Regions from separate parts of the Paenibacillus sp. FSL H7-0714 genome, predicted to be linked through region 2. Evidence: a T-box and tRNA genes for the amino acid it is inferred to sense, from the RefSeq annotation. Region 2 holds a T-box; the other holds one or more tRNA genes.
What was found. A T-box is a leader RNA that pairs with one kind of tRNA and senses whether it is charged. The one in region 2 lies ahead of trpS (tryptophan--tRNA ligase), so its partner is inferred to be a tRNA-Trp.
Positions count from the first base shown of each region.

Region 1: it has a tRNA-Trp gene. The T-box ahead of trpS (tryptophan--tRNA ligase) is inferred to sense a tRNA for this amino acid. The anticodon was not compared.

Region 1 is NZ_JBBOPT010000001.1:6,189,570-6,193,243, forward strand. It holds gene NST34_RS27685 (AraC family transcriptional regulator) at 210-959, shown strand; tRNA gene NST34_RS27690 (tRNA-Leu) at 1,093-1,171, opposite strand; tRNA gene NST34_RS27695 (tRNA-Cys) at 1,186-1,259, opposite strand; tRNA gene NST34_RS27700 (tRNA-Gly) at 1,272-1,346, opposite strand; tRNA gene NST34_RS27705 (tRNA-Gln) at 1,353-1,427, opposite strand; tRNA gene NST34_RS27710 (tRNA-His) at 1,449-1,521, opposite strand; tRNA gene NST34_RS27715 (tRNA-His) at 1,562-1,637, opposite strand; tRNA gene NST34_RS27720 (tRNA-Trp) at 1,674-1,747, opposite strand; tRNA gene NST34_RS27725 (tRNA-Tyr) at 1,756-1,841, opposite strand; tRNA gene NST34_RS27730 (tRNA-Thr) at 1,847-1,922, opposite strand; tRNA gene NST34_RS27735 (tRNA-Phe) at 1,943-2,018, opposite strand; tRNA gene NST34_RS27740 (tRNA-Asp) at 2,026-2,103, opposite strand; tRNA gene NST34_RS27745 (tRNA-Met) at 2,130-2,206, opposite strand; tRNA gene NST34_RS27750 (tRNA-Val) at 2,224-2,299, opposite strand; tRNA gene NST34_RS27755 (tRNA-Glu) at 2,306-2,377, opposite strand; tRNA gene NST34_RS27760 (tRNA-Ser) at 2,394-2,486, opposite strand; tRNA gene NST34_RS27765 (tRNA-Asn) at 2,492-2,567, opposite strand; tRNA gene NST34_RS27770 (tRNA-Ile) at 2,571-2,647, opposite strand; rRNA gene rrf (5S ribosomal RNA) at 2,706-2,822, opposite strand; rRNA gene NST34_RS27780 (23S ribosomal RNA) at 2,896-3,674, opposite strand, start outside.
Region 2 is NZ_JBBOPT010000001.1:2,967,213-2,970,886, reverse strand. It holds gene NST34_RS13155 (sigma-70 family RNA polymerase sigma factor) at 1-12, opposite strand, end outside; gene NST34_RS13150 (winged helix-turn-helix transcriptional regulator) at 237-605, shown strand; gene NST34_RS13145 (hypothetical protein) at 662-1,087, opposite strand; T-box leader at 1,294-1,582, shown strand; gene trpS (tryptophan--tRNA ligase) at 1,685-2,692, shown strand; gene NST34_RS13135 (aminopeptidase) at 2,873-3,674, opposite strand, start outside.

The DNA.
Region 1 (3,674 bases), 3.2 Mb from region 2:
TTTAATGATTTTAACGAATACACTCAAAAAAAGAGAGAAAATTATAATTTTTACGAATAATCCGACTAATTTCCGAACGAGATGGCCAGTCAGGTTGCTAATCTTCGGATTTCTTGATACGATCATATCAAATATTAATGAAAATAATTATATGATTTCGGTCATAATTTTGTACGATTCGGCTAAAACATAATTATTGGAGGCTCATCATGGATCGTGTTCTATATATTGTAAATGCAGCACATGAGGTTAATACCTATATTCCACCACACCAGCATGAATGTTATGAACTAGTCTATTATTTAAACGGATTAGGAACTACCAATGTAGGTTCCCGAAGTTATCATTTTCGTTCTTCTTCATTCGCGCTGATACCACCCAATCATAAACATGATGAGAATCATCGCGAGGATGCTACTATACTATTTGTAGGTTTCCATTCAAATCACCCAAATATGGAGAATTTGCAGGGCGTATATGAAGATGATAAAGACCATACTGTTCTACAGATCTTGCTTCGAATGAAAGCAGAGTTTGCGCGCAAACAAGATGGATTCTCTGAACTATTGAACCTTCAAATGAGCGAAATCACTGTTCATCTGATACGGCTTCTTAGCGCCTCTGGGTTTCAATCACCAACGGAAGACAGAGTCCAATATGTTCTAAACTATATGAATGAGCATTACCGCCATAAGCTATCGGTCGCAACACTTTCTGAGATGTCTGGATACAGCTATGATCGTTTCCGCCATTTATTTAAAGAACGATTCGGTTCTTCACCTCTGCGCTATCTACTATTGAAACGTCTGGATTATGCAAAGTCTCTCTTGCAACATACCCAAATGCATATCTCTGAAGTATCAGCTGCTGCTGGGTTTGTGAATGACGCCCAATTCTGCAATATGTTTAAACGTGAAATTGGTCTCACCCCACGAGCATTCCGACTAAGCAGTCAATAAAACAACACTCCACACAAAAAGGCCGTTGATTAGAGACGCCTCTAATTCAACGGCTTAAGAATAAAAGCTCAAAGACAAAGAAAAAAGGTTTGTAAAGTTGCTTATACAAGCGACTTTACAAACCTTTTTGATATACCGGCGAGAGGACTCGAACCTCCACGGTTTCCCTCTCGATTTTGAGTCGAGCGCGTCTGCCATTCCGCCACGCCGGCACATATGAAATTAATGGAGGCGCCACCCAGATTTGAACTGGGGATAAAGCTTTTGCAGAGCTTTGCCTTACCACTTGGCTATGGCGCCATATGAAAACTTTGGAGCGGACGACGGGAATCGAACCCGCGACCCTCGCCTTGGCAAGGCGATGCTCTACCGCTGAGCCACGTCCGCATAAAATGGCTGGGGATATAGGATTTGAACCTATGCATGACGGAGTCAAAGTCCGTTGCCTTACCGCTTGGCTAATCCCCAATAACATTTTAAAATAAAAGGGGCGACTGATGGGTCTCGAACCCACGAATGCCGGAACCACAATCCGGTGCGTTAACCACTTCGCCACAATCGCCATATTAAACTAATATTGTTGCTGTTCTTCTTAAAGTAAATGGGGCGACCGATGGGACTTGAACCCACGAATGCCGGATCCACAAACCGGTGCGTTAACCCCTTCGCCACGACCGCCATATTAAACTTTAGAGAAAGACTTTAGATAAAGATTGGCAGGGGCAGCAGGAATTGAACCCACACCAACGGTTTTGGAGACCGTTGTTCTACCTTTAAACTATGCCCCTAAAAAAAATGGTGGGGGATGATGGATTCGAACCACCGAACACGTACGTGAGCAGATTTACAGTCTGATGCGTTTGGCCACTTCGCTAATCCCCCAAAGATGGTGCCGGCGAGAGGACTTGAACCCCCAACCTACTGATTACAAGTCAGTTGCTCTACCAATTGAGCTACACCGGCATATTAAGTTGTATACTATATGGTGGCTCGAGACGGATTCGAACCGCCGACACGAGGATTTTCAGTCCTCTGCTCTACCGACTGAGCTATCGAGCCAAGAAAATGGCGGAACCGACGAGATTCGAACTCGCGATCTCCTGCGTGACAGGCAGGCATGTTAGGCCAACTACACCACGGTTCCAAAAGATATAATTACTTGATGAAAATTGGTTGCGGGGGCAGGATTTGAACCTGCGGCCTTCGGGTTATGAGCCCGACGAGCTACCGGGCTGCTCCACCCCGCGTCGTTCTTAAATGAATATGGTGGAGGCTGAGGGGATCGAACCCCCGACCCTCTGCTTGTAAGGCAGATGCTCTCCCAGCTGAGCTAAGCCTCCATGTTATGACCCGTATGGGATTCGAACCCATGTTACCTCCGTGAAAGGGAGGTGTCTTAACCCCTTGACCAACGGGCCATGCTAATAAACTTTGTGGCGGAGAGAGAGGGATTCGAACCCTCGAGACGCTTGTGGCGCCTACACGATTTCCAATCGTGCTCCTTCGGCCAAACTCGGACACCTCTCCATAAATGGCTCCCCGAACAGGACTCGAACCTGTGACAACTCGATTAACAGTCGAGTGCTCTACCAACTGAGCTATCAGGGAATATGGTGGGCCTTAGTGGACTCGAACCACCGACCTCACCCTTATCAGGGGTGCGCTCTAACCAGCTGAGCTAAAGGCCCTTTTTAAGACACATCAATATTAAGGGCAAAAAAAATACCACGGGTAATGTGGTTGTCCGCTTGGCGACGTCCTACTCTCCCAGGACCCTTCGGTCCAAGTACCATCGGCGCTGGAGGGCTTAACGGTCGTGTTCGGGATGGGTACGTGTGGAACCCCTCCGCTATCGCCACCAAACGGGCATTTACAGCGTAAATGCTCAGGCTTGATGCCTGAAAACTGAATCCGAATTGAATTTGCGTATTAAGTATAGGATAAGCCCTCGACCGATTAGTATTGGTCAGCTCCATGCATTACTGCACTTCCACCTCCAACCTATCTACCTCGTCGTCTTCAAGGGGTCTTACTAATTGGGAAATCTCATCTTGAGGGGGGCTTCACGCTTAGATGCTTTCAGCGCTTATCCCGTCCGTACGTAGCTACCCAGCCATGCTTCTGGCGAAACAACTGGTGCACCAGCGGTACGTCCATCCCGGTCCTCTCGTACTAAGGACAGCTCCTCTCAAATTTCCTGCGCCCACGACAGATAGGGACCGAACTGTCTCACGACGTTCTGAACCCAGCTCGCGTACCGCTTTAATGGGCGAACAGCCCAACCCTTGGGACCTACTTCAGCCCCAGGATGCGATGAGCCGACATCGAGGTGCCAAACCTCCCCGTCGATGTGGACTCTTGGGGGAGATAAGCCTGTTATCCCCAGGGTAGCTTTTATCCGTTGAGCGATGGCCCTTCCATGCGGTACCACCGGATCACTAAGTCCGACTTTCGTCCCTGCTCGACTTGTAGGTCTCGCAGTCAAGCTCCCTTATGCCTTTGCACTCTTCGAATGATTTCCAACCATTCTGAGGGAACCTTGGAACGCCTCCGTTACTCTTTAGGAGGCGACCGCCCCAGTCAAACTGCCCGCCTGACACGGTCCCCGTACCCGATTAGGGTACTAGGTTAGAACCTAGATACGATCAGGGTGGTATCCCAACGGCGCCTCCACCGAAGCTTGCGCTCCGATTTCTACGGCTCCCACCTATCCTG
Region 2 (3,674 bases):
AGTCATCGTCATATCCTTCCTTAGCCCCCTCTCCTACACCTCTCATAGATTAAGACGGGGAGGGTATAGAAACGGTTTTTATTTATATTAACTTTTTTGGGACTGAGCACTTAAAATTATAACATTCTATAAAAAAAGAACGATAAATGTTATGATTAGTAAAATCGGACATAATCAATAGTACGCACTTAAAAGTACCATAGGTACTAAAAAGTACCCATACATTGGAGGATATCATGACAACTATCAAGAAAAAATACAATATTTCTGTTGAGGCCACACTCGAAGTGATTGGAGGAAAATGGAAATGTGTAATTCTGTGTCATTTAACTCATGGCAAAAAACGAACATCGGAACTAAAACAGTTAATGCCCGGAATTACTCAAAAAATGTTAACCCAGCAACTACGCGAACTTGAGGCCGATGGAATTATCAACCGGATCGTATACAATCAGGTTCCACCCAAAGTAGAATATGAACTTAGTGAGTATGGTGATAGTTTAAGCGACATTTTGACTTCTCTATGTAATTGGGGAGAACAACATATCATTAAGCAATATGGCGATAAATATGCTGTTTTAGAGGACAACATTTTAAATAAATAAATTTTACCCCATGAAAAAAAGGACAGTTAAATCGGATTGATTTAACTGTCCATAACTTAAATTACTCCGTCTCCTCCAATCGCAGTTGCTGTGAATGATATGGGTCCAAATAGATTTATAGGTAAGTTGCTATCATTTTGAATTACCAATTCATAATTGTGGACTCCAATATAAGGACCATCAACCCACTGAGCATTTAATTGAATATCAGTAGTTGAAGTAAAACTATAAAAGGATTTATAAATATCGACTCCAGCACGTCGGATTAAAACAAGAAATTGACTATCAGCAAGTGCAGTAAGACTAAAACTACCATTTAACTCGACTCTGCTGGAGAAAGAGGCTGGGTTAGCCGGGCTAATATTTACTTGCGCTGTGGCTAGACCCGCTCCAGCTCCAGGAATCCCTGCAACCGTTGTAACAGTAGTAAACGGGTCTAAGGGGGTTTTTGCCTGTGAACCATAACTTATATTTGTCGCCATTTATCATCACTCCATTCCAGTTACAAGGTTATACATTATTATATTGTGAATCAACAATGATAGATTGGACTTAATTGCTGATGATAATATACATTTAAGTGATACTTTGCTAGATCATATAAACCTAGATGCTCTGTCTATCATCATCATCTAATTTCCAACCATTGACAAAATCACTCATCAGAATTACAATTACCCAAATATCATGAACAACGCTGACAAAGGGTAAGTAGACAAACGAACATGGACTTCAGAGAGCCGGTGGTTGCTGCGAACCGGTGTCCAGCGCTTGATCGAATGGCCTTTAGAGTTGCTCTTCCGAACCATCTCTCTAGGATGCTGTAGGGATAGCCGGGGTTCCCACCGTTATCAAGGGACCTGTATCCGAGATTATCTTTAACCCTCTTTCGTACAGGTAAGAGAAGATCGTAAAGCCAACGAAACGTATGGTAACACGATCAATTAAGGTGGTACCACGACAACTTCGTCCTTATTGGATGAGGTTTTTTTGTCATTTAAAGGAGGTGATGGCCATGGATGATGGCTGGTGGTGGCGACTCAATGTTACTCAGAAGCAACAAAACAGGAGGAATTCAAATGATAAAAAAACGTGTATTAACTGGAGATCGAGTGACTGGAAAGCTGCACCTTGGCCATTACGTGGGCAGTTTACAGAACCGAGTGGCTCTACAGGAGCAATATGATACTTTTGTGTTTTTAGCAGATATTCAAGCCCTAACGACTCACTTTGATCGCCCTCAACTACTAGGTCAAAACTTGAATGAAATCACACTGGACTATTTATCGGCGGGTATAAATCCAGATAAAGCAACCCTATTTATTCAATCTATGGTTCCTGAGATCGCTGAGCTGACCGTCCTATTCTCCATGTTTGTTACTGTGAATTCTTTACGGCATAATCCCACGATTAAAGCCGAATCGAAAAATTCCAGCTTAGATGAATTGTATTATGGTTTTCTAGGTTATCCAGTTAGCCAGGCTGCGGATATAACCTTTTGTAAAGCGACGATTATTCCTGTAGGAGAAGACCAGCTTCCCCATCTGGAGTTGACCCGCAAAATCGTACGTAGATTCAACGAGCTGTACAGCCCTATCCTTGTGGAGCCCAGAGCGCTTATCAGCGAGACGCCAAGACTAGTAGGAACAGACGGCAACGCTAAAATGAGTAAAAGCCTAGGCAATGCTATCGAACTGGACTCTACGAAAGAAGAGATCACCTTCAAGATCCGTAAAGCCACAACCGATCCAGCCCGTGTTCATAAAAATGATCCTGGGCATCCAGATATTTGTCCCATTTATGCTTATCATCGTGCTGTTCGTTCGTATGGCGCCCCAGAAATTCACGATAGCTGCGAAAGTGGCAGTATAAGCTGTTCTGCCTGTAAGCAGCTTATCACTACAGCTCTAGACCAGCTAATTGAACCAATGCGTGAGCGTCGCTCCTATTATGCTGCCAGACCCAAGGTTGTTGAGGATATCTTATTATCCGGAACTAAGCGTGCCCGCGATATTGCTCAAGAAACGATGTCCGAAGTACGCGAGGCTATGGGCCTTAATTATTTTTCAAATAAAACTGATCTCTAAGAGCAATAAAAAAACGCCGGACTCTCTATTGAAGAGAGCGCCGGCTGTTTTTATAAGAAAATATTATTTAATATGGATATCTCCGCTTCTAAATAAAAACACTTTCTATAACATACATCTTTTTAGCAAAGGGAAAGGCCGTAATCTCCTAAAGCGAGGTTACGACCTTAAATGTATTCCTTACAGCACCCAATTCCCTTTACGGAATACCGGTTCAATCGTGCCATCCGCAAGTTCTCCATCAATATCCAGTTCTGCCGAACCAATCATGAAATCAACATGCGTTAAACTTACATTAGCACCTCGTGCGACAAGCTCTTCATTCGTAAGCTTTGTGCCGCCTTCAATATTGACAGGATAGGCACTTCCCAACGCGAAATGGCAGGAGGCATTCTCATCAATCCCTGTATTGTAGAAAATTCGGTTCAAGCGAGAGATTGGAGAATCATGCTGCACTAAAGCCACTTCTCCTAAATAGGATGCACCTTCATCCGTTGCCAGCAGCGAAGTCAGATGCTCACGTCCGGATTCAGCTTCATATGCTACTACTTTTCCATCTTTAAAAGTGAATGAAAGGCCTTCTACCAGACGTCCATTCAGATTAAGTGGGAGCGTGCTTCTTACTGTACCGTTCACGCCAGTACGATGGGGCATGGAATAGATCTCTTCCGTTGGCATATTTGCCACGAAATAAACACCTTTATCATTCTCACCGCCACCGCCACGCCATAGATGACCTTCCGGAAGCTCCACATGCAGATCCGTTCCCGGAGCGCGGTAATGCAGGCTTTTATAACGCTTAGCGTTCATTCTATCCTGACTTTCTTTCAATTGACCGATATGTTCTCTCCACGCGGCAACTGGATCCTCGCTACCTACACGATTCATCTGGAATACCGCTTCCCACATAGCCTCTACTCGCTCTTCCTCTGGAAGATCAGCAAACACCTTGTTCGCCCAAGCACGCGTTGGAGCCTTGACG